One region of the Shewanella colwelliana genome, then DNA from elsewhere that is predicted to be linked to it. Evidence: riboswitches for the same ligand, from Rfam matches in the RefSeq annotation. Region 1 holds a riboswitch; the other holds the start of a gene.
The links. Region 1 has a riboswitch for cobalamin ahead of BEL05_RS15295 (ABC transporter ATP-binding protein). Riboswitches for the same ligand answer to the same signal wherever they lie in the genome.

Region 1 (15,816 bases):
CCGCTGACAATGGTAATGATAAGGTCAGAATTGAGGAGACCTTAGGCCAACATTTGGGGGAATCGGCACGCCGCTGTCATCATTGTGACTGCACCATGGAACACTATCACCTGATGGATGGTTACCAGATTGAGGTGGATGTCTGCCATCAATGTAGTGGTATTTGGATTGATGAGCATGAGAGACAAAAAGTGGTGCAATCGCCTTTAGTTAAGCAGCTTCTGGCCGACCTCGATGCCAAGATCAGCGTAAAGACTTGGGTGTTTCAATTTCTGTCGCAGATGCCAATAGAGTTCAATATTAAACCTAAAACGCGCCCCCTTGTTACCTATTTACTGCTGGCACTCAATATTTTGATCTTTATGGGGTATGGCTTTAACGGCGATAATACCGATTGGGTATTTGAACAGTTTGCTATGCAGTCGAGCGATCTGTTGGCGGGCCATCATCCTTGGTCATTGTTCAGTCACATGTTTCTTCATGGTGATTTGATGCATCTAGCAGGCAACATGTACTTTTTATATGTAGTGGGGGACAACCTTGAAGATGCACTGGGACGGATGCGTTTTCTGGGTTGGTATCTGCTATGTGGTATAGCGGCAGCAGCAACGCAAATAGCCGCAGATCCAACATCGAGTATCTATATGGTGGGTGCCAGCGGCGCAATTGCAGGGCTATTTGGTATGTACCTGATGTGGTTTCGTCATGCGAGCCTCACCTTCATGTTTGTCATTTACCAAAAGAAACTTAGCCCAATGGCATTTTTTGCCATCTGGTTAGGCTTTAATATTCTAGGCTTGGTCACTGCGGGACAAGGTGTTGCTTACTGGGCGCATATCGGTGGCTTCGTTACTGGCTTAGTGCTTGGTGTCACGATGAAGTCGCAAGTAATGGCGAGCAATCCCTTGTTGGCCATGTTGAATGAACCTGAAGTTAAAATCGTTCGCTAATGGCTGACTAAATCGATAGTGGTTGAAAGCGCCTGCGGGCGCTTTTTTGTGCTTGTAGTTTGCCTTGTAGTAATGGGCTATTACCTCGTGTCATCGCTGGTGGGTAAAGTAGCTTGGATAGTATTTAACTGACAGGGAGTGAATGATGGCTAACGTACTCATTATTGCGGGTGATTTTGTCGAAGATTACGAGTTAATGGTGCCGTTTCAGGCGTTGCAGATGGTGGGGCATCAAGTGACTGTAGTGTGTCCAGATAAAATGGCTGGTGAAACAGTGAAGACCGCAATCCACGATTTTGAAGGTGACCAGACCTACACAGAAAAGCCTGGGCATCTTTTTAGTCTAAATGGTGCCTTTGCTGAGGTGTCAGCAACAGATTTTGATGGGTTACTCATACCGGGTGGCCGATCGCCAGAATACTTGCGGTTAAATGCAACGGTAATAGAGCTCGTACAGGCTTTTGCTGACAGCAATAAGCCGATAGCAGCAGTGTGTCATGGTGCTCAAATTCTCACTGCGGCAAATGTTGTCAAAGGTAAGCGAGTATCAGCTTATCCTGCTTGCGCCCCCGAAGTGAGCCAAGCGGGTGGCGAGTATTGTGATATTGCGGTGACAGAAGCCATCACTGACGGCAACTTGGTGACCGCGCCTGCGTGGCCAGCGCATCCGGCTTGGTTAGCGCAATTTAATGCATTGCTGTAATACCATCATACAGGCGATGAAGGTCTAATTGCCTCGGCGCGCAAATAAGTTCAGGCTAGGCCTCTGTAATAAGCGGGGAGAAAATCATGTGTGAGATCTATTCCGGTGCCGAACCTGAACTATTTGCCCTTAAAACGCGCTCTATTCGCATAGATGGCGTTGTGACTAGCATTCGTTTAGAGGCCGTTTTTTGGCAAATTCTGCAACAGATCGCTGATGAAGCGGAGTTGACGATTGCTGAGTTCCTAACCCGTATTTACCGTGAAGTGCTGCTCAAAAATCGGCAAATGAGTAATTTCTCGTCGCTGTTAAGAGTCGCCTGTACCACTTACTTAAACCAAGGCACGCGCCTTGTCCTCGCTCAGCCGATATCAGATCTTGAGTCACTCACAACCTAAGCGAACAGATAGCGTTTTTTGGGGGGAATATGCTTAATCCCCTTTGTTTGTGCGGGTTTAGCTTAGTGTTTCATCAGCAAATTACCGTCTCTTTCTTATACTGAATGGTATACAGTAGAGGGCATTGATTCTCGATGTACTTTCTTGACGACGGATATCCTCATGACACAGACGCCTATCGATCTTGGCTTAAACTTTGATAATAGCTATGCCAATCAGCTTGAAGGTTTTTATGTTGCCTGCCTAGGTGACGCCGCACCAACCCCTGCGTTGGTTAAGCTAAATACCTCCTTGGCTAAGCAGATAGGGTTAACTCAAAGTGAGCCCTCTTTGTTGGCAACCGCATTATCCGGTGGTCACGCCCCGCAGGGGAGTGCGCCGTTGGCACAGGTTTATGCAGGGCATCAGTTTGGCGGCTACAATCCGCAGCTAGGGGATGGCCGAGCCCTGCTATTGGGCGAGGTACTCGACAGCACGGGTCAACGTTTGGATCTGCAATTAAAAGGTTCTGGTCCGACACAGTTTTCTCGTGGCGGTGACGGCAAAGCTGTGATTGGTGCGGTGCTAAGAGAGTATATTGTCAGCGAAGCGATGTATGCGCTGAATATTCCGACCACTAGGGCATTGGCTGCGGTGACTACGGGAGAAACGATTTTACGGGATAATCAACAGTTACCTGGGGCGGTACTAACACGTATGGCGTCGAGTCATCTGCGGGTCGGAACTTTTCAATACGTTGCAGCGCAGGGGGATCAAGACAAGGTCAAGCAACTGGCTGACTATGCCATTGCACGCCACTATCCTGAAGTGCAACAAAGCCAGCAAGTGTATTTAGACTTTCTTTGTGCCGTTCGCGATAAGCAGGCTGAACTGATCGCCAAATGGTTGCTGGTAGGGTTTGTGCATGGCGTCATGAATACCGACAATATGACCATCAGCGGTGAAACCATTGATTACGGCCCCTGTGCATTTATGGACGATTATGCCTCTTATGCACTGTTTAGCTCTATCGATAGAGAAGGGCGCTACGCTTATAATAATCAACCGGTTATTGGCCAATGGAACCTGGCACGTTTAGCTGAGACTTTGTTACCGCTGATTGATGATGAGCAGAGTGTGGCGATAGATAAAGCAACGCAGGCAGTGACCGATTTTTGGCCACAGTTTAAGCATCACTGGATCACGGGCATGCGTGCCAAGCTAGGCCTCACGACACAAGAACAAGGCGATGAGGCGTTAGCAGAGCAACTGTTTGAGTCTATGGAGGGAGAGCAGGTCGATTTTACTATGCTGTTTCGCCAATTAGCTACCGACCTTGAAACGGGGGCTAATGAGAGTGAAAACCTGTTTAGCCATGGTGAGAAATTTAACCAATGGCGTCAATCTTGGTTGGCGCGACTGGCTACAGAGCAATTATCGATTTCAGAGCGAGTTGTGCAGATGAACGCAGTTAATCCACTCTATATTGCGCGCAACCATCAAGTTGAAGCTGCCATTGAGGCCGCTCAGCGCGGTGATTATCAGCCTTTTGAAAAGCTAACTGCGATATTGGCGAGCCCCTATACCGAACAAAAAGGTGCAGAAGCGTTTGCAGGGCCTGCTCCAGCGGGTTTCGGTCCATTTGTGAGCTATTGCGGTACCTAAGTGGTGCGTGTTCCAGCTGAGTTGGTGGCATTAATGGGAAAGCCTTGGAACTAATGCAGGCCATCTTAAGTCATACGTTTGTACGTGATCACGACTAACTGGCATTTGCCTTTAACTTGGTTACAATATACACAATTTGAATCATGACAATCGCTTACCGAGGTGTAGATGGACAAAGCAAAGATTTTGGTTATTGATGATGACCCTGTTTGCACTGGCGTGCTATTGGCCATCTTAGGGGATGATTATGAGGTGGCTTCAGCCAATTCTGGCAGTGGTGCGATTGAGGTGCTGACCGCTATGCGGCCTAACCTGATTTTACTCGATATCACTATGCCCAATATCAATGGCTATCAGGTTATTAAGCATCTGAAGAGTGATAATTCAACCGCAACTATCCCAGTAATTGTGATCAGCTCACTCGTTGAGGAGTCGGATAAAGAGTTTGCCCTCAAATTGGGTGCCGATGACTATTTAACTAAGCCTATTCAGCCCAATGCAATACAAGCAATGTTGGATCAGTATCTAGCTGCTTAAGTTTGTTAATAAGTACCGTCGGGGCATAAATCCGACGGTGTTTGATGCGACTCTATACAATGTCTAACGCTAAAGCGTTAGCCGCGCTGAATCGTGATATCTGCAATATAGCCATGTTCAGTGGCCACTAACGCTTGCTTCAACATCCCTGCAGCTTCATCGGCCGACATAAAGCTTGAGGTGTCGAGCACCTTACCGCTACTGGGCCAAAAGCCTGTGTCCATGCCGCCGGGGTATACGGCGATAAGTTTCATGGGAGCGTCTTTTAACTCAAGCCGTATGGACTCGATAAAGCCGCGCACCGCCCATTTAGCCGCGCAGTAGGTGGACTCGCCTGCTTTGGCTGCCAGTGCTGCGGTAGACATCACTATCACTAGGTTGACCTCTTGATCTCTATAGCGTTTTACCAGTTCTCGCACTAGTAAGATGGTAGAAGTAACATTGTTGTTGAGCAGTTTTGTTATCTCATCGGCAGTTTGGTTTTCGATGGGGCCAAAATAACCACTGCCCGCACAGTGAATCACACTACTGGGTTGCTGGGGGACTTTATTGAGTAAGGAGAACACGCTGGTTTCACTGCTTAAATCGGCTGCGATGGCTTGGATATTTGTGGCACCATTACTGATTTGTTGTAGACGTGTCTGGTCGCGTCCGGTGATCACAACCGTTTGGCCATCTTGTGCATACAAGGCTGCTAATGCCGCACCTAAGCCACTGCTGGCGCCAGTAATTAATATCATGTTTATACCCGATTTTAATGCTCTGTTTTTGGCTATTATGCCTCAATATGATGGTTCTGTTCAGTTTGATGCTCAGGCTTGTGATCGAGATAAATCGTGGCAGTTAGAAATAACAACATTCCCCATCGAAGTTGTCGAAATACGTAGATAAAAGTGCTGTATAACCATCATAGCTGATGGCTAAGGCTCGGAGGGGCTGGTAAGCCCTGTTTGAGCCGTTTGCGATTTTTATGGGAGTATGAGGAGCCTAACTCATGCATGTAACTTCGTTATGGGTGGCATGGGGAGATGCAAGAGAGGGCTGTTGATCCCCCTTCTTGCCCCAATGTGGAATGGATTTCCACGATTTTATCGGTCGTAAGACAGACTTAGACCGCGTTAGCGTAAGGTCGCTCCTGAATAATCAGAATCACTTCTTACTCTGGGTCATAATCCAATACTGGCGCTAACCAGCGTTCGGTTTCCTCAATACTCATTCCTTTACGTGCGGCATAATCTTCCACCTGATCGCGACCGATATTGGTCACACCAAAGTAGCGTGATTGTGGGTGGGCAAAGTACCAACCCGACACCGCAGCGGTGGGGAACATGGCGTAGCTTTCGGTGATATTAAGTCCAATAGTTTCATCTGGCTTGAGCAGGTCCCATAGCAAGCCCTTTTCGGTGTGATCTGGGCAAGCTGGGTAACCCGGTGCTGGGCGTATGCCCTTGTACTTTTCGCGAATTAGGGCCTCGTTGTCGAGTGCTTCATCAGCGGCATAGCCCCAGAACTCCTTACGGACTCGCTCATGCATACGCTCGGCGAACGCTTCGGCTAGACGGTCGGCTAAACATTTGAGCATGATGGCATTGTAGTCATCGTGGTTGGCTTCAAAACGGGCAATATGCTTGTCAATACCATGGCCCGCGGTGACGGCAAAACCGCCCATGTAGTCGGCAACGCCAGAGTCTTTAGGGGCGACAAAATCAGCCAGGCAGAAGTTATCGTTGCCCACTCTTTCTATTTGCATGCGTAGATGATGGGTGGTCAACTCAAGTTCGCTGCGGCTTTCATCGGTATAGAGCTCAATATCATCGTGGTTAACGGTATTGGCGGGGAACAGGCCGATAACCGCTTTGGCGGTAAGCCATTTTTCATCAATGATCTGCTTAAGCATGGCTTTGCCATCGGCAAATAGTTTGCGAGCTTCTTCACCGACGACCTTGTCTTCCAAGATTTTAGGGAAGTGGCCATGCAGTTCCCAGCTACGGAAGAAAGGGGTCCAGTCGATACGCTCGACTAAGTCTTCCAATGGGTAGTCATCAAACACCTGACGTCCAAGCTGATTAGGTTCATATGGTGTGTAGTTGGCCCAATCGTGTTGACAGCGGTTGTCACGTGCGGCTTGCAGCGAGGTGATCTGTTTGCGTTTCTCTTGCGAGTTACGCTTGTCGCGCATTATCTGGTATTCATCATAGGTGGCATCGATAGTGGCTTGGCGAGTCTCATTGCTGATCAGCTTAGATACCATAGGCACGGCCCGTGACGCGTCGGCGATATAGATGGCTCCGGTTGGAGCATGGGGCGCAATTTTAACTGCGGTATGAATTTTAGAGCAGGTCGCGCCGCCAATGATTGAGGGGATGGTAAGCCCAGCTTTATGGAAGGCTTTAACGTTATGCACCATTTCGTCTAGACTGGGCGTGATCAATCCTGACATGCCGATGATATCGACATTCTCCGCCTTGGCGACTTCAATAATCTTCTCAACGGGCACCATCACCCCTAAATCGATCACCTCATAGCCGTTACAAGCCAGCACCACGCCAACGATATTCTTGCCTATGTCGTGTACGTCGCCTTTTACGGTGACCATTAAGATCTTACCGTTAGACTGACCTTCGACTTTCTCTAGCTCAATGTAGGGGTTTAAGTAAGCCACTGCTTTCTTCATTACACGGGCGGATTTTACCACTTGGGGCAGGAACATTTTACCTGAGCCAAATAGATCGCCGACCACATTCATGCCATCCATGAGCGGCCCTTCAATCACATCCAATGGTCGTGTCGCTTGTTGTCTAGCTTCTTCGGTGTCTTCATCGATATAGTCGGTAATGCCTTTAACTAGGGCATGAGCTAGACGTTTGCTCACTGCCCAGCTGCGCCATTCTAAATCCTCTTTCTTAGCCACTTGTCCGCCATCGCCGCGGAATTTCTCCGCGACTTCTAGCAGTAATTCGGTGTTGGAGCTGTCGGCCACGGGGCAGGCTAGGTTTTGTACAATGGCCTCGACTTTCTCTTTTAGTTCGGCGTCGATGTCATCATAGATGGCAAGTTGACCAGCGTTAACAATACCCATATCCATGCCTGCTTGAATGGCATGATAGAGAAAAACCGCATGAATGGCCTCTCGGACAGGGTTGTTACCACGGAAGGAGAACGACACATTTGATACACCGCCGGAGATCATGGCATGAGGCAAGGTGCGTTTGATCTCGGCCGTTGCTTCGATAAAGTCGACGGCGTAGTTGTCATGCTCGTCGATACCGGTGGCGATGGCAAAAATATTAGGATCGAAGATGATATCTTCTGGTGGGAATCCCACCTTGTGGACTAATACATTATAGGCGCGAGTACAGATCTCAACTTTACGTGCTTTTGTATCGGCCTGACCTTTTTCATCGAATGCCATGATGATGGCGGCCGCGCCATAGCGTTTAACCAGCTTAGCTTGCTTAATAAAACTCTCTTCACCCTCTTTTAGGGAGATAGAGTTAACGATGCCTTTACCTTGAATGCATTTTAATCCTGCTTCAATCACCTCCCACTTAGAGGAGTCGATCATAATCGGCACTCGGCTGATATCTGGCTCAGAGGCGATAAGGTTGAGGAACTTCTGCATCACCTCGACGCCATCTAGCATGCCTTCATCCATATTGATGTCGATGATTTGCGCGCCGCTTTCTACCTGCTCACGGGCAACCGACAGTGCTTCGTCGTATTCTCCCGTTTTAATCAGGCGTAAAAACTTGGCCGAGCCAGTGACGTTGGTTCGCTCACCCACGTTAACAAACAGCGAGCTTGCATCTATGGTCAGTGGCTCAAGTCCCGATAGGCGGCAAGCCACTGGAATATCGGGCAGTGCACGTGCTTGATGTGAAATGACCGCGTCACGAATCACTTTTATATGGGCTGGCGTGGTGCCACAGCAGCCACCAATGATGTTAAGAAAGCCCTCTTGAGCCCATTCGGCAATGACCTCTGCCATCTCTTCGGGGCTTTCATCATAGCCACCAAATTCGTTCGGCAAACCCGCGTTAGGGTGCGCGGAGACATAGCATTCTGCAATTTTGGATAACTCTTGCACATAGGGACTGAGCTCTTGCGGACCCAGGGCACAGTTAAGACCGATTGAAAGCGGTTGGACGTGGCGTAGTGAGTTGTAAAACGCCTCCGTTGTTTGTCCGGTTAGGGTGCGGCCTGAGGCATCGGTAATGGTGCCAGAGATCATGATAGGTAAACGCAGACCGATTTCATCAAATACGGTTTCGACGGCAAACAGCGCCGCTTTGGCGTTGAGGGTATCAAAAATGGTTTCAACCATGATGATATCTGAGCCGCCCTCAATCAGTGCTTCAATCGATTCGATATAGGCATCAACCAGTTCGTCAAAGCTGACGTTACGGTAGCCTGGGTCATTGACATCAGGGCTTATAGAGCAGGTACGGTTGGTCGGGCCAAGGACGCCAGCCACATAACAGGGACGTGCTGTTTCTATGCCAACTTCATCGGCTGCGGCGCGTGCAAGCCTTGCACCTTCGAGGTTGATTTCGGCCGATAACTCCTGCATGTCGTAGTCAGCCATGGCGATCCGCGTGGCGTTAAAGGTGTTGGTCTCGATGATATCGGCACCAGCAAGTAGGTATTCCTTATGGATACCCTTGATGATCTCAGGTTGCGTCAGCACCAGTAGATCGTTGTTACCTTTGACATCGCTTGGCCAGTCTTTGAAGCGTTCGCCGCGGAAATCGGCCTCTTCAAGCTTATGATCTTGGATCATGGTGCCCATTGCGCCGTCGAGGATCAAAATCTGTGATTTGAGCTGCTCAAGGATCTGCGGTGCTATCTGTCTAACATGATTAACAGGGGTACGGGTCGCCATAAAATTCTACCTATTTAAACTAACTCACTGTTTAACTTACAGTGTAATAAGGATACTTTAACGCTTTCTATTTTTGGATGTATAAACGTATAGACGTCTATAATAAGCGACTTATTACGCTTAGGGCAAGTCAAAACAGTATAACCTTTGCGCATGATAAACCTAGGCTTGTTATAAGCCTGCGTATCCGCGCTAGGGCCTCATGTTTTGGTGAGTTGTTATGGGCGGAGCGGTGTCGATGTGTGTTTGTTACGCTTAGAAACATACTGATTAGATTGTAAATATTTTATTTTTTATCAAAAGCTAAATTGGTGAGCCTTGCTATTTTCGATTTGTTAAGCGTATCCTTCTAAAGACTTAGTCGTTGACGATATTGATTAATATGGCACAAACAACGCTGTACCTTATGCGTCATGGTGAGTGCGAAGGGGGAAACACCTTGCGTGGCCATTGTGATGTGGCATTGACTGAAATTGGTTTCGCGCAGATGCAGTTGGCTTACGCCAAATTGCCTGAGATGGTCGATAGAGTCGTCAGTTCGCCACTGATGCGCTGTGCCAAATTCGCTCACTATATCGCACGAAAACGAGATGTGAATGTGTCGCTCGATGAGCGGTTGAAAGAGATCTATTTTGGCCGTTGGGATGGTCAATTGATCCCGAAACTTTATGCTGAACATGGTGCTGAATTAACGGCTTATTGGCAAAACCCTTGGCTGCATCCTTTGCCTGAAGGAGAGCTGATGAGCACTTTTGAACAACGACTCGATGAGGTCGTTGAGCAACTAGTCACCGAGCACTGCGAGGAGAAGCTACTGATTATTACTCATGGTGGTGTGATTCGACACTTGATGGCTAAAGCCTTAGGTGTTAGCCAAGCAGTGGGGTTTTATACTCAACTCAGCTTAGAATATGCCAGTGTGGTAAAAATTACTCATTTCAGAGATGAAGATGGGACTTGTCACTGGCGGCTTCATTGGGGAGAGTCAATCTAGGACAGTGATTTACGCCGCTAGACTTGCCTCTTGTTTGAAATGTCGCATAATAGCCAGCAATTTAGGCATCAAGGTGAATACCTCATGCCGAGAGTAAAGGTGTTGAGAACCGTATCCTTTAAACAGGCGGATAACTCAAACTTAATAAGGGAATTGGGAGAGGCGAAAGCCTTGAGCCCAAACTGTGCCCGCAACTGTGAGTGCGTTAAGTAAGGCTAGTAGTGCCTTATTTCAACCACAAGTCAGGATACCTGCCTTACTCTATAGCCTAATGACTCAAGCGGGTGACTTGAGGGAGCTAATGATGAACCAGTTTGATGGACGTCACGACGTCCGTATTTATGCCTGTGCACAGCGGTCTACATTTCTAGGTGGTTTAGGCCATGGATGACCCGCAACCACTTGCTTTATCCATCAAGGGATTAAGCTGGCACAGTGGTGAACGAGCCATCTTGGCCGATATTAGTGCTTCGCTGGAAAAGGGCAAGATGCTGGGGGTTATCGGTCCTAACGGCGCGGGTAAATCTACCCTATTGCGTTGCCTCTATCGTTATCTTGTGCCCACCTGTGGTGACATCACTCTGCTTGGCCAAGACATTAACACCTTCTCAGCCAAAATATTTGCCCAACAAGTGGCCGTAGTATTACAAGACACGCCGCACTATTTTGATATGACAGCGCAGCAGTTGGTAGGTCTTGGGTTAACTCCCCACAAGGGCGCATTTTCACTGACCAGTGCGCAAGATAAACAGGATATTGCTAACGCATTAGCCACTGTCGGGCTCACTGAGCGAGCCTCGCAGCCTTATGAACAGCTATCTGGCGGCGAAAAGCAACGCGCCCTAATTGCCAGAGCCATTGTGCAGAAGCCAGAGCTACTGATCCTCGACGAACCTACAAATCACCTTGATATCCGCTATCAGATCCAGATTTTAGAGTTATTAAGATCCTTGGATATAACCGTAATTATCTCCATCCACGATCTCAACTTGGCCAGTGCCTTATGCGATCAGCTTTTGCTGCTCGATAAAGGCCAGTCGGTGATACAGGGCACTCCAGCACAAGTACTCAATGAGCAGCAAATTGGTTCGGTGTTTGGTGTCTGTTGTCAGGTCACATCGCACCCTCAGCATGGTAATCCGCAGATAAACTATTTTTACGGATATAGCGATAATGGCATGACAGAACATGACGAGGTGATGCCATGAAGACGTTGCCTGTCGAAATGATGGGGCGAGTTGCGAGGGTCTTGCCGCTGTTGTTACTGGTTTTGCTGGTGGCACTGATGACGCCGCTGATTGCCGCCAGTTTTGGTGCCGCAGATATTCAAGTGAGCCAGGTATTGCAGGTGGTGATTGGTCAGTTAACTGACCAATCTCAGGGAGACATTAGCAGTCGGATTATTATGGAACTGCGCTTGCCGCGGATCATGATGGCCTTTGTCGCAGGCTTTGGCCTTGCTATCGCTGGCGCAGTATTGCAAACCGTGACCCGCAATCCGCTTGCCGATCCGTACTTATTTGGTATCTCCTCTGGTGCGTCATTTGGCGCCGTAGTAGTGATCACCCTGCTTGGCGGTGCAAGTGTCGATAGCGGTGCTTGGTTGAGTCATGTCAGTTTACCCGTTGGCGCATTTTTAGGGGCCAGTGTCGCGGTATTAATGGTGCTGGCCTTATGCGGACGCAGCCTTAGCACTCAGATAGAGCGGATGTTGCTATCTGGGGTTGCCATCTCGTTTATGTTTGGTGCCTTGACCAGTTTATTGCTCTATTTTTCCGGCCCCCAAGCGGCGGCATCGGTACTGTTTTGGAGCCTGGGCAGTTTTGCAAAAGCCAGTTGGACAACACTTTGGTTACCTTTGGTTGTCGTTGCTGTGTGTACGCTAACTATCTTGTTATTTAAACGACAAATTATCGCTATTAAAGCGGGTGATGAAACGGCACATACCTTAGGGATTAACGTCCAACGTTTACGGCTTAGCATCTTGCTTTTATGTTCGTTGATCACAGCAGTATTAGTGGCAAATTGCGGCGGTATCGGCTTTGTAGGCTTAATGGTCCCTCACATAGTGCGGCTACTCTTACCAGGGCGATTTGCACTGTTGACTACAGGGATTGTTGGCGGTCTTTTTATGATTTGGGTCGATGTACTTGCTCGTTGTTTGCTCAGCTATCAAGAGTTGCCCATCGGCATCATTACCGCTGTTATTGGTAGTGTTTTTTTTCTCTTTATCTTAGGGGGTAAACGCGGCCGTTAGGGCGTGATTACCCACTCGTCGTTTGATTAAAGGTAGGTGTAGATGTTCGCGATATCCCCCGTAAATCATGAGTTTGATCAGCAGATACAAACCAATATCGATAGTAAAACTAAGCCACTTGGGGCGTTAGGTGAATTAGAAACGCTGGCACTGCAAATCGCCCAAGTGTTGGGGGAAGTGCGGCCACAAATTCATCGCCCAGCAATGCTGGTGTTCGCCGCCGATCATGGCATAGCCGCATCCGGTGTGTCGATTGCGCCGAGTGAAGTGACCACGCAGATGGTTTACAACTTCTTACGTGGTGGGGCGGCGATCAATGTCTTTTGTCGTCAAGCGGGGTTTACCCTTGAGGTGATTGATTGCGGCATCGCATCACCTATTGTCGATGAACCGGAATTAATTAATCAACGACTTGGTGCTGGCACTCAGCCGTTTCATCGAGAAAGCGCCATGACCTTAGGGGCGGTTAAGCAAGGCTTTGCTATGGCGAAAGAGCGGGTTGCCTTTCATCATGGCCAAGGCTCTAATTTACTCGCTTTTGGTGAGATGGGTATTGGCAATACGTCATCGGCGGCAGCGATTATGGCGGCAATGTTAAATATGGATGTGGCTGCATGTGTCGGACGCGGCACTGGCATCGATGCTCAGGTCATGGCCAGAAAGCAGATGCTAATTGAGCAGGCGTTACACCTTCATCGAGATCAGCTAACCGATCCCTATGGTGTGCTAGCGGCAGTGGGCGGTTTTGAAATTGTGCAAATGACAGGGGCAATACTTGCCGCCGCAGAGCATAAGATGTTGATCTTGGTTGATGGCTTTATTGCCACGGCGGCTGCCTTGGTCGCAGTCGCCATCGCCCCTGCGGCACGTGATTATATGATTTTCGCGCATCAGTCTGATGAGCGTGGTCATCAGCTTATGCTGCAACATCTAAAGGCTAAGCCGCTACTCTCATTGGGCATGCGCTTAGGTGAGGGGACTGGGGCGGCATTGGCGCTGCCTTTGGTGCATGCAGCAAGCGGCTTTTATAACGAGATGGCAAGTCTGCAAGATTTAGGTATTGAGATTTAGCTTGAAGATTGGAAGGTTGCAGAGCTGGGATGAGGAGTGAACACTAGGTGGTGATAAAGCAATTAAACCTATTTTTTATTGCGGTGGGCTTTTTTACGCGCATTCCTATGCCTAACTGGGTGCAGGTCGATAGTGAAAAACTCAATCAGGCCAGTCGCTACTTTGGCTTAGTTGGTGTGCTTGTTGGCCTCATTAGCGCTGGCATTTACTTGTTGGCTAATATGCTACTGCCTAGCAGTGTGGCGATTGTGCTTGCCATGATAGCTAGCGTGTTGGTGACTGGCGGCTTTCATGAAGATGGCTTGGCCGATACCGCAGATGGCTTTGGCGGTGGCTGGACGCTACAAGATAAGCTCACCATTATGAAAGATTCTCGAGTTGGCACTTATGGAGTGCTGGCGCTGGTGTTCGCACTATGGCTTAAGTTTGTGCTGCTTAGTGAAATTGCACTGTATCAGGAGGAACTTGTGATGGCGGCGTTAGTCAGTGCACATTGCCTTAGCCGAGTGCTTGCTGCGTCGATTATCTATTCTGAGCAATATGTTCGTGAGGATGCCAGCAGCAAGAGTAAGCCGCTGGCGCAATCACAAACCGTCAATGAGTTAGGAATACTACTGCTCACAGCAATTATTACCTTATGGTTATCAGGTGTCAGTTTCGCCCTTAGTTTATGTGTAGTACTTGTCGTCTTGCGCTACCTATTGATTCTCGGGTTTAGAAAGCAGATTGGTGGTTACACGGGGGACACCTTAGGCGCGGCGCAGCAGGTGAGTGAGTTGTGCTGTTATCTGTTTATTGTGGCGGTGAGTTTATGATCCATTTTGTTTTAGGTGGTGCGCGCAGTGGTAAGTCTCGCCACGCGTTAGCCCAGGCAGCCAAGCGAGTAGCGCTAGGTGATGATTGCCTGTTTGTGGCTACGGCAGAGGCGTTCGATGAAGAGATGACGAGTCGTATTCAGCGCCATCAACAGGAACGCACAGAAGATGATTTACCTTGGCGTACCTTAGAGTGCCCACTAAATTTAAGTGATTGCCTAACGGAGAATGCGCGGCACAACCAAGTGATCCTCGTCGATTGTTTAACCCTGTGGTTGACCAATCAACTGTTATCAAAAAACAGTGATTGGCCGCAGGTAAGAAGTGAGTTTTTAGCCACATTATCTCAGTTACCAGGAACGATTATTTTTGTTTCAAATGAGGTGGGGGGCGGGCTTGTTGCGGCCGATCCTTTAAGCCGTCAATTTGTCGATGAAGCGGGTTGGCTGCATCAGGCCATTGCCGCCATTGCTGATGAAGTCGTGCTGGTTACGGCAGGGCTGCCGATGACCCTGAAAGGTTAACAATGGAAGCGGCAAATCATTCGCCAATAAAGCGAAAGGCGCATGGTTCGTCGATAGCAGCAAGATAATGAGTCTACTAACTATGTCAAAAAACTATGCCGAATAACTATGCCAAATAAAAGTGAAAAACCAGCGAAGCTCTTGATGGTGCAGGGTACCACGTCTGATGCGGGTAAGAGTACGCTGGTGGCGGGCTTGTGTCGCTACTTTGCTAAGCAAGGTGTCAATGTTGCGCCTTTTAAACCTCAGAATATGGCACTTAATAGCGCTGTCACTAGTGATGGGGGCGAAATTGGCCGAGCTCAGGCGCTGCAAGCCATAGCGTGTGGACTGGCTGCACATACGGATTTTAATCCTATCTTGCTTAAGCCAAGTTCTGACACTCGCTCACAAGTCATTGTCCAAGGTAAAGCGCTATCGCATATGGATGGTCAAACCTATTTTGGTAAAGACAGTCAGGGTTATCGCACCAAGGCGATGGCGGCCGTGTTAGATTCTTTATCTCGTTTGAAAGCTCAATATGAACTCGTGATGGTGGAGGGGGCGGGGAGTCCGGCAGAAATCAATCTGCGTGAAGGTGATATTGCCAATATGGGGTTTGCCGAAGCAGTCGACTGCCCAGTAATTTTAATTGCTGACATAGATAAAGGTGGGGTATTTGCCCATATTGTTGGTACCTTGATGTTACTGTCACCATCCGAGCAGGCACGCATAAAAGGAGTGGTCATTAATCGGTTTCGCGGTGATATTAGTTTGCTGCAATCGGGGCTCGATTGGCTAGAAAACAAAATTGATAAACCTGTGCTGGGGGTGTTGCCTTACCTTAATGACCTGCATCTGGACGCTGAAGATGCGCTGATGGTAGCGCCGATTAAAACCGAGCAACCCAAATTTAAGGTGTTGGTGCTGGTGTGGCCCCGGATCAGCAACCATACAGATTTTGACCCCTTAAGATTGCATGATGATATTGAGTTTACCTATCAAACGGTAACCGCTCCGTTTGATGGAAAACAGCCCCAAGCCGACCTGATTATTCTGCCG
Region 2 (15,816 bases), on a different contig from region 1:
GAGTCAAAAGCCAGTGCTTGGCACTGGCTTTTCCCTCTTGAACGCGGCGGCTAGAAACGGTAACTGGCCGTCAAACGTACCGCACGGCCAGTGCCTGAATAGTAACCACCGTAATAGACCGCACTTGCGTATTGCTCATCAAACAGATTATCTACCCGCAGGCTAGCCAACCATGCATCACGGGTATAATTAAGTGCTAGGTTAGATAACAGATATGACTCAACTTTTGGATTGTAGTTTCCGTTATCACCACCTTCATAGCGCGAGCCAGTATACAGACCTTCGGCAAATAACTGCCAATGCTGAGCAAAATCAACGCTCAGGTAACCGCGCCCTGTATGCTCTGCAACCCAAGGTAACACCTTACCGTCATTAGCGCCTTCGGTGTACTTAGCATCGATGTAGTGATACTCAAGGCCGACCTGTGTTGAGGTGGTGATCTGCCAGTCCCAATCGGCACTCGCCCCATAACGACGAGATGCATCGGCATTCATGTTAGCTCCACCTTCTGGTGACCACACATAGACAATCTCATCTTCAAGATCTAAGCGATAGGCACTAATGCGCAATGTCTGGCGACTCAGCGTCCAATCCCATCCCGCTTCATAGGAGCGACCTGTCTGTGGATTAAGTCCTTTAACCTCAGGTAAGGTATAAGCTTGTTCATCCACTTTGGCAAAGCGGAAATTATCATCCGCCCGCAGATAGAACCGCTGTGACTTGCTCGGACGATAGTTGATGCCTAACTCAAAGGCACTAGCACTGTTATCGAGTTTATCGCCTTCGGGATAAAGCACTACATCAGTGAGATCATCTTGCACATCACTATAACGCCCACCCACCACATAACTCAGGCTTTGCGTCAGTGGCACATCAGCCTGTACATAAGCACTGAGCAAACGCTGGGTGTTATTGCGCGTGATATAAGCAAGATCATAATCCGCTTTACCCTGGCTAAAATCAGCCCCTGCAACAAGGTTGATGTCACCATTTTCCGTGGAAAACGTTGCCACTGCCTTAGGGTTAAATTCTAATAATGATCGTGTTATCTTGCCCTCATTGCCCCAGCTAATAGAGTTCACATCGGTATCAGCGTAATTAAGATCCGCTGACAGTAACCATTGGCGATTAAGCTGATGTTGGTACCCCGCTCTTACGGCGCTGGTCATCTCATGTTGAATGTCATCAGGATAAAATAAGTTAGCTTGGCGCGGGTTATCGTCAAACTGCTCTTTGGTTAAGGCACCCGCTAACTCACGCTCATTATCATAATAGCTCGTCTCAACGAAGAAACGATCGCCACCATCTTGATACTGCAGGCGCCCTAAAATGGATGCGGTTTGATTGGCATTATGATCGCGGTAGTTGTCACCTTGGTTATAACTGGCTGCTGCATACAGTCGCCATTTGTCATTGATAGCGACAGAAACATCACCCTGACCTTCATAGGTGTCAAAACTCCCGGCAGACACTTGCACACTGCCACCTGTGCTATTAGGCGCCTTAGTGATAATATTAATCACGCCACCGACAGCCTGATCGCCATACAATACACCGGCACTGCCCGACAAAATCTCAACGCGTTCAATTTGATTAAGTGGAATCGAATTAATGCTAGGCGCCGCAATATCGATATTGTTCAGTCGGCGACCATCAATCAAAATCAAGGTGTTATTTGCCGCTTGATCGGCGCTAAAGCCCCGCATAGCAAACACAGCACCAGAGTTTGAATCAGAGAACTGAATCCCGCTTTGACCGCGCAATACATCTGTTAACGTCGTGGCACCACTCATCTCAATCGCAGCAGCATCAATAACATTAACATTGGCAGCAATATTCAGTGGGGTTGATTCATTTCGACCGATAACCGTGATGGTTTCATCAATCTCAATCGCATTGTGGAGGGTTTGTTCAGCCGCATGAAGTGGGGCTGATACCGATAAGATTGCACCGAGTAATACGGCGATTTTTGTAGGTTGTGTACCCATTTACCTTTAACTCCTAAAAGGAAAACGGGGCAAAAGGTCACGACAACATTAAGGCTATTAAAGCCTTGCACTGTCGCATTTCGAGATCTGCCCGCCGAAATCTCAAAATCATCTAAAGGGCCGGTCTCCGGACTGAGGATAGGCATAGCGGCAAGAGCCTTATGCGACAAGATTGGATTTTTTTAACGCTTAAACTCAAGCGCACCCAACTTTCACCTTTCACCGTTGCGGGGGCAGTGCCAGATTTTCACAGGCTTCCCGATTATCCCAAATTAGGTCATTAACACCTAAGGGCACCACAAAAGATTGACTAGAATTTGTTGAACCTTACATCAGGGTTATTCAAGTTATTCAAACTTACATTAACATCAGCGCAAAGAACGCGGGCATTATAGACGTCTACACGTATAAATGTCTAACACCAATATACGGAGCAATAGATAGTTGCGAATATCAGTCAGCTCAATCTATAACACACAGGCTAACGTAGGGTCTTGATATCCGATACCATTTTTACTGGCGGCTCAATTGACAATGACAACTGGGTGGTCGGCGACAGTAACGCTTCACCGCGGGCCGACTGATGCAGTAAAAACAGGTCTTCACTGCCTGATATCACGGTATAGTGACCAATTTCACCCATACCGACTCCTTGACCACTCTTGCCTTTGTGGGTATGCGGCATTTTAGAGCAAGTCAGCATGGCGCTAAAACTCTCTTTGCCCTCAATTTGCGTCGCACCGAGCTTGTTGTACTGCATCTCCCCTTCGCAAACTTGTTGATAGTTGGCGGCGAAAGTATCTAAAAACTCTTCAGGTTCAATTCCATCAGCCATTCCCTTAAAGCCTTGAATGCAATAGAGCGATGACCAACTGGTTAGCATTTCTTGCTGAGGGACAAACTCGGCAGAAAACATGTTGCCACTCTGCTCGCTGTAGGCCAGTCGCCAATCAGTTGGAAAGTGCAAACCAAGTTGTTGCTTAAAGATAGTCAGTTGGTGAGCCGTTGAGGAAGCCGGTAGCGGTTCTGATGCATTGCTCATATTCGTCGTACATAATAAGGCACAACCCATACATGCTATGAATCCATGATATCGAAAAAAGTCCATTTCTACATATCCTTATGATGCGTTTGGTGACAACGACAAAACCGACTAAATCACTTTATTTAATTTGGTTGAAACCAGCAACTTCAACCTATCTGCAGTAGATAATACTACAAAGTCGGCGCTGAACATTTATCTATTTTTAAAAAATAATGTTCCAAACAGGTTGCATTATTAAATTACAAATGTAATCTTAAAGTTAAATTACAATTGTAATCATTAGATGGACAGCGGAATGAAAGAGATAAGTAATGCTGAACTTGCGGTGCTAAACGTTCTTTGGAAAACCTCGCCTATTGGGGCAACTGAGGTTATCGCTGAACTTGCTCATCGTCAGCAAATGCACGAGAAAACAGTCAAAACCTTACTTAACCGTCTTGTAAAGAAATCCGCCATTGGCTTTGAAAAACAAGGGCGTGCCTACCTTTACTATCCGCTTATTGCCCAAAGTGACTACCAACTTAAAGAGAGCCAGTCGTTTATCGAGCGTGTTTTTGCTGGCAAGGTGGCACCACTTGTTGCCGGATTTGCCAAAGAAAACAAGCTTAGTGCAGAAGATATTGCCGAGCTCAAGGCCCTAATCGACAATTGGGAAGAGGAGAAGTAGTCATGCTTAGTTATCTGCTAGAACTCGCGCTCCTTCCTAGCCTGCTTTGTGCCATTTTTTTACTTTCACACTCGGTGCTTCTCAACCGCATTGGTGCCCATAATACTTATGCAATGTGGATAGGGATCCCGCTACTCTTACTTGGCTCAGTGCTAGGCAAGCATATCCCACAATTGATCAGTGCAGAGCCCCTTGCGGTACTGCAACACTACAAGGTGATAGCAAGCGATGCTATCGGCCAAACCTCGACTCTACTCTCAAGCGAAATACTTGTAACGATATGGGGCTTAGGCTCAGCGGCATTAATATCGCTGTTATTTTCTCAAGCCACTAGCCTAAGGCGTCTAGTGGCCAATAGCCATATCATCGCGTTACCAGACGTTGAGGCCAGCATCCGAGTTAAAACCCATATCGATATCCACTCACCTATGTTGGTGGGTCTAATTAATCCCGTTATTTTAGTACCACACAGTTTTAAACAGTTGCAGCCCGCTCAACAGCAAGCGATCGTCGATCATGAGCAGTTTCATCATCGCCGTTATGACATCTTAGCCAATCTGCTTGCTTACCTGCTGGTCACTTTGTTTTGGTTTAATCCGCTTAGCTGGCTAGCTTACCGACGCTTTCGCGATGACCAAGAACTGGCCTGTGATGCCCAAGTCACCCAAACCATGACAACCCCCGAAAAAATTGCTTATAGCCAAACGCTATTAGCTTACTCTCAGCAAGCTCAAATGGGCATGCTACACACACACTATGGAAATAAAACCATCCTCAAGGAGCGGATCATGCAAATGAAAAAGCAACATGGAAAAAGCACATTAGCCATACTCGGACTCACTATGGCGCTGGGTCTCTCAGGCGCACTCATTAACCAAACTGCCAACGCGGGTGATAAACACACGCTTGCACAGCAAAAAGATAGCGTTCATCCAGTAATGCGTATCGAACCCCGTTATCCAATTAAAGCAGCTCAAGATGGGGTTGAGGGCTATGTTCAGCTGCAATTTGATATCAGCAAAAAGGGAAAGGTGAGCAAGGTCTCTGTCATTAAGTCCTCACCCACAGGTGTGTTTGATGCAGAAGCCATAAAGGCGTTAGAACAGTGGACCTACAAACCATCGGCGAAAGGCATGCAAGACGCACAAGTGCAGCTAGATTTTATGCTAGCGCCACCCAAAGCAGAGATAGAGCGCGTAATGGTTACCGCAGAAAAATAGTAAACTAGAATAGTTTGCACCATATTGAAAAGGGGCCGCGATGCTCTTTTTCTGTTACTCGCATACCACGAGCTTCCCTTGCCAGCGCCACTTCCCTACAAGCTGCAACGCCCCACAGAACGTTTGTCTCATCTGTGAAAAGATTCTCTTAATGTTTACTGCGTAAGAACCTATAATAAACAACCAGTAAGCAACACTGTTGCAACAGGCTGTGTCACATTAAGCCGCTTCATCAAATTTCAAACGGAATGACCTGTGTTTAAAAAATTGCTCAAGATGCAAAGCTCCACACAAATGATAGTCGCCATGTTCATCGGATTTGGGGTCGGGTTATTTTTCGGTGAGTCCGTCGGTTGGCTAAGTGGCATTGGGACCAGCGTCATCCTGTTGATGCAGATGACCGTACTCCCCTATATTTTTGTCTCTTTGGTCGGTGGTATAGGCAAACTCAAACGCAGCACAGCTAGTCTTATTTTCAGCCGTGCCGGCGTTATCATGTTACTGCTGTGGCTACTTGCTTTAGTGCTGGTCGCCTTGATGCCACTGTCGTTTCCCTTTGTTGAAACCGCCTCATTTTTTAGTACCAGTATTATCGAACCTACCGCGCCAATTGATTACTTTAAGCTCTACATCCCCTCTAACCCATTCGAGTCGATGGCGTCTGGCTACGTGCCTGCCATGGTGGTGTTTAGTATTGCGATGGGGCTTGCCTTGATTGGTATGGAGGGGGAAAACAAACACCATATTGTCACTGTCATGCACACCTTTGGCGAGATTTTTTCCAAAATAACTCAAGCATTGGTCAAGGTACTGCCTATCGGTATCTTTGCGATGTCAGCCTCTGCGGCAGGCACCATGGGTGTCGATGAATTTGCCAGTATGCAGGTCTACCTCATCAGCTATTTTGCCCTATGTTTGTTACTGGCATTCTGGATTCTGCCTTGGATTATTGCCTCCTTCACGCCCGTGACGTTTGCCCAAGCACTCCGTATTTCAAAATCAAGTGTGGTCACCGCCTTTGCCACAGGCAACATTTTTATCGTGATCCCAGTAATCGTTGAAGAGTGTAAGCAGATAATGCGCGAACATGACAGCCTCAGCGATGACGCCGAAACTCTAATCGAAATTTTGGTCCCTATCGCGTTTACGTTCCCTAATATTGGCAAACTCACGGTGATCTTATTTGTGTTATTTGCTGGATGGTTTAATGGCACCCCCGTTGAGCTAAGCGCAATTCCCTCGCTGTCGGTCAGTGGTTTGCTGTCGTTATTTGGCAGTGTATATGTTGCAATTCCCTTTATGCTCGACCTAGTTCACCTCCCCCAAGACCTGTTCCAACTGTTTGTGATGTCAGGTTTTATCACAGGAAAGTTCAACTCTATTGCCGCCGTAATGAACCTGTTTGCCCTGACTCTGCTAACCGTGGCTTTATTTGAAAAACGCCTTAGCTTACGGCCACCTCAATTGATAAAAATGAGCCTTGGTGTGGCAGGTAGCGTTCTACTAACCATAGTCATCTGCCGTATTGGTATGGGATTATTTATCCATAGCCCTGAGATCACCAGCGGCGTTATTGCTAATATGCAAGTCGCAGACAAAGTGCCAACTCTAGTCAAAAAGCAGTTCCCTGTTGTCGGACAAACCCCTAGCAGCCCTATAGCAACGATTAAGATGATCCGCGAACGTGGCGTGCTTAAGGTCGGTTACATCCCAAGCAATGTGCCTTTTAGTTACTACAATAACGCTGGTCAACTCGTGGGGTTTGACAGTGCAATGGCCAGTAAGCTAGCAGAAGATTTAGGGGTCAAAGTGGAGTTTATTCCCTTCGATAAAGATCAATTATCTGCGGCGCTAAAAGCGGGCTTCTTTGATGTAGCAATGTCGGGGCTTGCCATGGACATAGCACAAATGGATAAGCTTTCTTATACCGAGCCAGTGCTCAAACTCAACCTAGCCATCGCCACCAAGGATCATAACGTCACCAGTTTTAAGAGTGCCCAGTCAATTATGGAGATGCAAAACACCACCATCGCCTATGTTGAGCACAGCGATATCATTAAGGAAGCAAAGGCTTTTTATCCCAATCTCAAGTTTGTCCAAATCGATGGCTATAAAAACTTCTTTAGGCAAAAAGGTGATAAATATGATGCGGTTGTGATCAGCGCAGAAGCGGGATCGGCCTGGAGTTTGTTCTTTCCCGGCTATGGCATCGCTATCTTAGAAAACAAAGTGCAATACCCCGTTGCCTATGCTGTGGCTCAAGATAATCAATCACTACTTAATTACATCAATAACTGGCAAAAACTGCGCAAAGTCGATGGGCACCAAGACCGACTGTATGACTATTGGATGCTAGGAAAAGGCGCTAGCGAGGTCAAACCTCGCTGGTCTATCATTCGCGATGTACTGCATTGGGTTGAGTAAAGCCGTAACAAGATTTAGTGTTATTGAGCGTCTTTCAATAACACTGAACTAACGATTCAACGCGGCGCCTAGCGGAGCAAAATAGTCAATTAAACGGCTAAAAATCTCAACACGATGCCTCTCACTCGGATAACCGCCAGCATGGGCCAACTTGGAGTCCAAGGTTTCATTAACCAAATAGGGGTTGCTTATATCGCTGTAAGACTCAATACAGGCCTCAAATGCACGTGCCATTAGCTCAGTAGGTTTAGAGAAGTATTGCCGTCCAAACTGTCTATCTAATGCAACGGCACGCGTCACAAACTCATGGCAATCCTCACTATCCGCGCTCAACAATGTTGTTGCAAATACCTGTGACAAACGCCTGTTTAACGGATGCTCAATAAGTTGACTGTCGCTTAACCAAGCACTGCTGGCAAACGCCGCGCCCCCTGGTTTAATATGAAAAGCTTTCGGGGCAATGTAATGGTCAAACGCATGCCAAAACTCATGCGCAAGCGCGCCCGCTCCCGCATTTTTCGCAAGTGCCAACTCCCGATGTGCGGGGATATAGTGGGCTTGTACCCCCTGCTGTCCCCCAGTGCCAAAGGCCAAATTTAAGGTTTGTCTCAACCCAAGAGCATGAGGGGGGCACTGTAAAATACAGGCAAGATCGGCCAGAGCATCGAAAATTAGATTGGCAGCTTTGTGTTTTTCCACCTCTTCAACCCAACTGCCAATGCGAATATGATTGATGCCAAAAGTATGTTTGATATCGGCAAAGCTGACCTGTTCACCAAGGCGGTAGTCTGGTCCACTGCGTTTATAGTCTCGTCGTTTTAACACGTCAGCCCCACCTCCTTATCCATACTCATCTGGGTAACAAACACTTTGCGCAGCTAGCCCATTGTTCAACTTGTGGCATCAGTCGTTGTCACCGTTTTACGCATTATCCATGATTTTACCTTTTCGGTTCAATTGTCGTTCAGCTTTGCTGACGTATACTTGTCAGCAATTCGAAGCATAGATGGGAGCAACACAATGAGACTATTTACCTTATGGACCGTTATCGTCATGATGAGCACCCTAGTTGTCGCGTTATCGGGAACCATTCATTGGCCGATGCTAGCCACTATTTTTGCAGCCATGAGTTTAGGGCTTTTAATCATGGTAAATATTGGCAAAATAGCCGATCAGCATTTTGTCGATTTTTGCTCTCCCCATTAATCGCCCCTAGCCCACAGAGCTCAACGAATCACAAGTATAAAAAAGCCGTCAAAAAGACGGCTTTTTATCATTTAATCGTTATCAATCACCCGTGTTTAGTTAGCGATTTTCAGCTCGGCTCTCTCATCAACAAGGTTCATATCAAAATCAAACTCATCGACACGAATCGCACGTTCACGCTTAAGGTTGTAGTCCAACAACTGCTTGTGCTCACCATTAGAGATAACCTTAGCTGCAAATGCATTATCAAGGGTTAGTGCGAACTTCACACCCGCCTTAAACTCGCGTGCTTTAAGGCCTTTCTTCACTTTTGCGAGTAATGGCAAACAAGCGATTTTAGCCAAATACGCTTGCTCATTAATATAGTTACCATCACCCGCTACCGGCTTAACTAAATGGGTTAACTGACGTTTAAACTCTGTATTGAGCTGCGCTTGGTGGGCAAGCTCTCTAACCAGATCATCATTCACCTTCTTCATCTTAGGTGAATAAGTCACAGTGATCAGTTTCATAAACTGACGAGTCGGTGCCGACGGGAAGTTGTCGAGAAAATCCAGCAAGGCTTTTTCTGCATTACACAAAGCCCAGCGGGTTGCATAGTGGAAATAAGGCGTCGCTTGGCTACGCTGCTCGGCAGAGACTTTTTGCTCATAGTAGCGAATCGATGCCATTGCGGCATACAGGTAACTCATCACGTCACCCAAACGGGCAGATAACATCTCTGCCTGCTTGAGCTTGCCACCCAAAACTAATAAAGAGAAATCAGCATAAACGGCCAGTTTAGAGGCTAGCTTATGCACTGACTTTTCGTAATCAACCACTTCTGGTAGGGTCGACTTAGCGCCCGCAGTAAAAGGTAACAAGCCTAAACGGAAAGCACGCAAGCTGTTGCCAACGCTGTAACCCACGGTTTGTCTAAAGATACGATTAAAGGTCTTATCCGCATCTTTCTCATCGCTATGAATCGACTCCACCATATTTTGCAGGTACGGATGGCAACGCATCACACCTTGACCAAAAATCATTAAGTTACGGGTCAGAATGTTAGCCCCTTCAACCGTAATCGCAATAGGCTGTGCCACATAGCCAGAGGCTAAGGTGTTTTGTGGACCACGCTGAATCGCCTTGCCCGCTTGAATATCCATCGCAGAATTGAGTACATCACGTCCAATTTCTGTCATGTGATACTTGGCGATAGCCGTAACAACAGAAGGCTTTAATCCTAGGCCTAGCCCTTCGGTCGTTAACACGCGCATCGCTTCTTGCAGGTAGGTTTTACCCGCAATATCGGCTAACTTTTCTTGAATACCTTCAAATTTACCAATCGATAAACCAAACTGCTCACGCACGGCAGCATATTCAGCAGATGACTTAAAAGAGGCTTGGCTTACAGATACGCCTAACGCGGGCAGTGAGATACCGCGGCCCGCACCTAGACACGCAACCAACATCTGCCAACCGCGACCAATGTTTTTCTGACCACCAATGATAAAGTCCATCGGAATAAACACGTTTTCACCACGAGTCGTTCCGTTATAGAAACGGCATCCCATTGGATCATGGCGATTACCCAGTTGCACACCTGAATGAGCCTTAGGGATCAATGCACAGGTAATACCTAACTGCTCTTTACCGCCTAGCAAGCCTTGTGGGTCTTCTACTTTAAACGCTAAGCCCAATACCGACGCGATAGGCGCAAGCGTAATATAGCGCTTGTCCCATGTGACAGATAAACCAAGCACTTGTTCACCTTGGTACTCTCCCATGGTCACAGTGCCGATATCTGGAATACCGCCCGCATCTGAACCCGCTTCAGGGCTAGTTAGTGCAAAGCAAGGGATCTCTAAACCGTTAGCCAGACGTGGCAGCCAGAAGTCACGCTGCTCATCAGTACCGTAATGCATTAACAGTTCGCCAGGGCCTAATGAGTTAGGCACCATCACAGTCACGGCCACAGCAGAACTTTTAGCAGCAATCGTGGCAACAATCGTTGAATTAGCATACGGGCTAAATTCTAGGCCGCCGTATGATTTAGGGATAATCAACGAAAAGAATTTATTCTCTTTTAAGAAAGTCAGAATATTCTCTGGCAGGTGCAGCGCATTTTGCAGCTCAAAATCATCAACCATTTCAATCAAGGTTTGCACAGGACCATCAAGGAAGGCTTGCTCTTCTGCAGATAAGGTCGCCCCCGGCACTGCACGCAATGCATCAAAGTCAGGAATACCTTGGTAAATGGAACCTTCTAGCCAAACATCACCGGCATCGAGTGCTTCTTGTTCTGTGGTAGAAATACTCGGTAGTACTTTTTTAAATGTTGTTCTAATACTCATCTTTCAGACTCATCCGACCAGGAAACTTATGTGCATTACGTCACAAAAAATGAATTAGATCAAACATTCTAAGCATAAAAAAACGCGTTATTTTACAGTTACAAACCAATTTCAAAATTATCTATATGCTTTTCATAAAGTTACACGTGTACGCTCAAATAAAAAATTTAAACAAGCGTTTCATATTATTGTTTGAAAAAAAGCGTTATCTCATTTTTCTAGCGAAGAAATGTGGCCTGCAAAATGACAAATATTGAGTATTGGCACTATTTCATTATTGGAAAAATGCGTTTCTATATTTGCTAAATTAGCACTACTTATTATGTGGATATACGCTTAAATTATCAGCACGAATATACCCTGCAAAATGGGATGATTTCTCCCTTATGAGTGGGCACCAAGACCCAAAGGACCCGATCATAAGATCCCATGCAGCTAGCTAATAAGAGAACGCTACATGAAGATTGCATTGTTCATCCCTTGCCTAGTTAATCAAATGATGCCTCACGTCGGCATCGCTACTGTTGAGCTACTCGAAAAGCTTGGTCACCAAGTCATTTTGCCAAAAGGACAAACTTGCTGTGGTCAGCCAATGACTAACTCAGGTTGTTTTGATGAAGCTAAAAAAACTACTCTGAAACTACTCAACGCATTTAAAGGTGTTGAGTGTGATGCCATCGTCTGTCCAGCGGCCTCATGCCTAGTTGCTGCCAAAGAAAATTTCCATGAGTTTGATGCAAGCCCTGAAGCTCAGGCGGTTATCGATAAGCTGTATGAACTGACCGAATTTCTCCATGATGTGGCGCCAATTGCTGCATTCAACAAACCGTTTAATCACAAAATCAGTCTACAACTAAGCTGCCATGGCATTCGTATGCTCGACCTAGCCACACCGAGCGAGCAGATGGGACCGCGTACCAACAAAGTGGAAGCCGTACTTAAAGCTATCCCGAGTATTGAAATCGTCTACCCAGGTCGTTACGACGAGTGCTGTGGATTCGGTGGCACCTTTGCCGTCGATGAAGGTGCGGTGTCAGCCAAAATGGGCAAAGACAAGGCTCAAGCACATGCGGAAACCGGCGCAAAATATGCGGTGGGCTTTGATCCCTCATGCTTGCTTCACTTAGACGGCATGATGAGACGCCAGAAGCTGCCGATCGAAACCTTACACATTGCCCAAGTCATCAACGCTGCACTCTAGGAGAAACATATGTCTACGAATCATTCATCAGCCATAGGCTCAGCAGTGCATGCAAAAAAAGCAGAAATATTTTGCCGCGACGAAGCACGCGTAGATTGGCATTCCAAAGCACTTTGGATGCTACGTGAAAAGCGTGATCGCGCCGCAGCGAGCCTACCAGAATGGGAACAACTGCGTCAGTTAGGTTCAGAGCTAAAACTGCATACCCTGACTAATTTAGGCCACTATCTAGAAGAGTTTGAAAAGAACTGCCTCGACAATGGCATTTTGGTGCATTGGGCTAAAGATGGCGTTGAGCATAACCAGATCGTCCACAAAATCTTAGCGGCTAAACAAGTGAAAAAGCTGGTTAAGTCAAAATCGATGTTGACCGAAGAGTGCCACCTCAACCCATACCTTGAGAGCCAAGGTATTGAGGTGATCGATACCGACTTAGGCGAACGCATTATCCAGCTCGCTGGCATGCCGCCATCGCACATTGTAGTGCCCGCTATCCACATGAAGAAAGAGGAAGTGGGCGACCTATTCCATGAGCAACTTGGCACAGAAAAAGGCGCGTCCGATCCGCTCTACCTGACCCGCGCCGCCCGCGCTCACCTACGCGAGCAGTTCCTCTCTGCAGATGCTGCTATGACAGGTGTGAATATGGCCATTGCCAACAAAGGCGCAGTGGTGGTGTGTACCAACGAAGGTAATGCAGATATGGGGGCTAACTTACCTAAACTGCAACTGCACTCCATGGGGATAGACAAAATTGTCCCTGACTTAGACAGTGCCGCGGTATTATTGAGAACCTTAGCACGTAACGCTACTGGCCAGCCAATTACCACCTATAGCTCGTTCTATCGTGGTCCTCAGACCGATGGTGAAATGCACATTATCATCGTTGATAATGGTCGTACCGAGATGCTGCAAGACAAGATTTTAGCCGAATCACTCAAGTGTATCCGCTGCGGTGGGTGTCTCAATACCTGCCCAGTCTATCGACGTTCGGGTGGTTACAGCTACAACTACACCATCCCAGGCCCTATCGGTATTGCTGTCGGTGCACAAAATGATGACACCAATTCAATTCCATGGGCCTGTACACTCTGCGGCAGCTGTTCATACGTTTGCCCAACTAAAGTCCCGCTGGATAAGATCATCCATCACCACCGTCGTCTCAAGGCACAAGCCGGTAAACTGCCGTATGGCAAACGCAGTTACATGCCACTTGTGGGTAACTTCATGGCCAGCGAAACCATGCTCAACTGCTCCATGAGTGTCGCGCGCACAGCACTAAGAGTATTACCAGGTTCGATACTTAAGCCTTTCTCTGGAGCGTGGGGCAAATACCGCGAGTTACCAGTAGCCCCCAGCTCCAGTTTCGAAACTTGGTTCAACAAAAATAGAGGTCAATAAGATGTCGAGTAAACAATCTATCTTAAACGCGCTTAAAAAAGTGGCTGTTGAACCCCAGGCGCTTCCCACATTTGATGTTGCTCCGCGCATTGATGATGTCATTGCTCAGTTTGAAACTAATCTAAATACGGTTGCTGGCACATTGCACAAAACCGGAGGCGTCGAGGCTCTGCAAGCCCATATTGATGAGTTAACTGCTCAGGGCAAACAAGTGATCTCGACAACCGATGGCATAAAGGGTAATCGTGCAGTCCCCGGGACTGCTCATCAACTGCGCGATATCGATTACGCAGTCATTCCTGGTGATTTAGCCGTAGCTGAAAATGGCGCGATATGGGTTAACAATAAAAATTTGGGCCATCGGGTCACGCCTTTTATCTGTGAGAACCTATTTTTAGTGATTAAGGCTGACACTGTGGTAGCTAACCTCCATGAGGCAATTAATCAAATCGGTTTGGAACAAGGGGAGTTTGGTGTGTTCATCGCTGGCCCTTCAAAAACCGCCGACATTGAGCAGGCCTTAGTCGTGGGTGCTCATGGTGCTTGTAGTTTAAACGTTTACTTAATCTAGTCCGGTCAAATTCAACCCTTTTAGCAGCCTCTATCTGCCTGATGCCACCGTCTATGCGGTGGCTTTTTTTTGCTAGTCGTCCAATAAACCCGATGCGTATTCACACATAAAATCAATAAACAGTTTCACCTTCAAGGGTTGTTGACTACGTTGATGGTAGAGCAGAGAGATCCTGCGTTGCTCTCCGTGCCATTGAGGCAAAACTTTGACCAGTTGGCCTGTAGCTAGTTGTGGCCGAGCAAACAGTTCTGGCCCATACAAAATACCGCCATCATCCACTGTCGCCTTAATCGCGCCATACAGATCGCCCAGTGTCAGCTTAGCTGGCCCCTCGTAATAGAAACTCTCGCCGCTAGTATGCTTCATTGACCAATTAAACAGTGGCCAAACCTTAATCAGCGCGTGTTGATTAAGCTGATCAGGGTGAGACAAATCGCCCGCTGCGCCTAAATAGCCAGGCGATGCAAACAGGCCATAATGGAGTACACCCAGTGATTTTGACACCCAAGATGAGTCGGGTTGAGCGCCGCCAACAATTGCGACATCGACACCTTCGTCAATCAGATCTATGGTGCTATTGTTTTGCGTTATATGTATTTGAATGTCTGGGTATTTCTTAGAGAAAGCGTTAATCACCTCCATGAAAATCATCGAAATAATGGACACGGGAGCCGCAATTCTTAACGTTCCCTCAGGCTTTTCAATGCGCGTATCACAGCAGCTATCAAAATGCGCCACCGCATCCTGATAACGACCAAACAACTCACTGCCTTCCTCGGTTAGCCGCAGCTTCCGCGTACTACGCATGATGAGCTGGGTATCTAAAATCCCCTCAAGCTTAGTCAATTTGCGACTCACGGTTGCAATAGGGATCCCTAGCTCTTTAGCAACTTGAGAAAAACCACCAGTATTTACAAGATGAACAAACAGATGGATAAGCTCCAGTTCAGTGCCTAGACCACGCGCCATTTAAGCTAACCCCATACCAGTGATAAAAAAGAGAGTGAAATTATAGCAAAGCCGTCCGTCTCAAACAGGTCCACCTCACCATTAAGCCTGCGCTCAATCAATAAATCGCTAATTAACTTATGTAGTCCATAGACAAGGCTAACTTTTCGCTATCGGCATAACAGGCCCAGCGACCATTATTGCCAGTAACGACACAGTCTCCCCAACAGTTATTAGCAATGGTAATAATCACAACCAACCTTACCCCCTTAATTTAGCAATGGTTAACGCGCGAGTTTTTTAGCTAAAAACTGGACATGGTTAAATTTACATCGCAATATAAATGTGACGCAGATCACATCAAATTATAAGAAAGGAAGAAGGCAAATAATGAATAAAATAATCCCTACGGCGACCCTATTACTCTCATCAATACTTTCCAGTGCAGCTTACGCCCACTTCACCACCGTCGAATGTAACGACTGCTCTGTGGCAGCCGCGCATCAGCAAGCAACTCAAACCATCGTTGAGCAAGATAAAGATGTTATCTATGTTGTTGACTTTGTGAACAATAGCGTTAATAAGTTCCAGCAAAATGGCGATACAGTCACGGCAACAGCCATGACACTGTCAGAAAAGATTCGCATCAATAATCACTATGAACATCAACGCGCATATCTGCGGTCAGCCAACTAAAAGAGAAGGGTCTTCGCGATGAAGACCCTTTGCGATTAAACATAGCTTGTTGCCTGCTCAGCTGAACACAAAGTAATAGAGGTAGCCCGCACCGATAGCCATACCTAGTATTACCG

Region 2: linked by a shared signal. The riboswitch ahead of BEL05_RS08175 (TonB-dependent receptor) and the one ahead of BEL05_RS15295 (ABC transporter ATP-binding protein) in region 1 are both predicted to bind cobalamin.

What each region holds. Positions count from the first base shown of each region.
Region 1 covers NZ_MCBT01000044.1:170,074-185,889, reverse strand. Annotated here, with positions in the region: gene BEL05_RS15335 (rhomboid family intramembrane serine protease) at 1-950, shown strand, start outside; gene BEL05_RS15330 (DJ-1/PfpI family protein) at 1,096-1,653, shown strand; gene BEL05_RS15325 (ribbon-helix-helix domain-containing protein) at 1,740-2,051, shown strand; gene BEL05_RS15320 (protein adenylyltransferase SelO) at 2,214-3,695, shown strand; gene BEL05_RS15315 (response regulator) at 3,864-4,232, shown strand; gene BEL05_RS15310 (SDR family NAD(P)-dependent oxidoreductase) at 4,310-4,972, opposite strand; gene metH (methionine synthase) at 5,389-9,114, opposite strand; gene BEL05_RS15300 (histidine phosphatase family protein) at 9,479-10,108, shown strand; cobalamin riboswitch at 10,189-10,381, shown strand; gene BEL05_RS15295 (ABC transporter ATP-binding protein) at 10,492-11,316, shown strand; gene BEL05_RS15290 (FecCD family ABC transporter permease) at 11,337-12,365, shown strand; gene cobT (nicotinate-nucleotide--dimethylbenzimidazole phosphoribosyltransferase) at 12,408-13,436, shown strand; gene BEL05_RS15280 (adenosylcobinamide-GDP ribazoletransferase) at 13,484-14,251, shown strand; gene cobU (bifunctional adenosylcobinamide kinase/adenosylcobinamide-phosphate guanylyltransferase) at 14,248-14,775, shown strand; gene BEL05_RS15270 (cobyric acid synthase) at 14,884-15,816, shown strand, end outside.
Region 2 covers NZ_MCBT01000022.1:3,617-19,432, reverse strand. Annotated here, with positions in the region: gene BEL05_RS08175 (TonB-dependent receptor) at 51-1,988, opposite strand; cobalamin riboswitch at 2,088-2,304, opposite strand; gene BEL05_RS08170 (hypothetical protein) at 2,470-3,096, opposite strand; gene BEL05_RS08165 (BlaI/MecI/CopY family transcriptional regulator) at 3,329-3,700, shown strand; gene BEL05_RS08160 (M56 family metallopeptidase) at 3,703-4,920, shown strand; gene BEL05_RS08155 (cation:dicarboxylate symporter family transporter) at 5,197-7,344, shown strand; gene BEL05_RS08150 (CLCA_X family protein) at 7,393-8,169, opposite strand; gene BEL05_RS08145 (hypothetical protein) at 8,365-8,550, shown strand; gene BEL05_RS08140 (acyl-CoA dehydrogenase) at 8,646-10,883, opposite strand; gene BEL05_RS08135 ((Fe-S)-binding protein) at 11,341-12,084, shown strand; gene BEL05_RS08130 (lactate utilization protein B) at 12,094-13,485, shown strand; gene BEL05_RS08125 (LutC/YkgG family protein) at 13,487-14,056, shown strand; gene BEL05_RS08120 (LysR family transcriptional regulator) at 14,129-15,025, opposite strand; gene BEL05_RS21285 (hypothetical protein) at 15,138-15,263, opposite strand; gene BEL05_RS08115 (hypothetical protein) at 15,395-15,700, shown strand; gene BEL05_RS08110 (permease) at 15,758-15,816, opposite strand, start outside.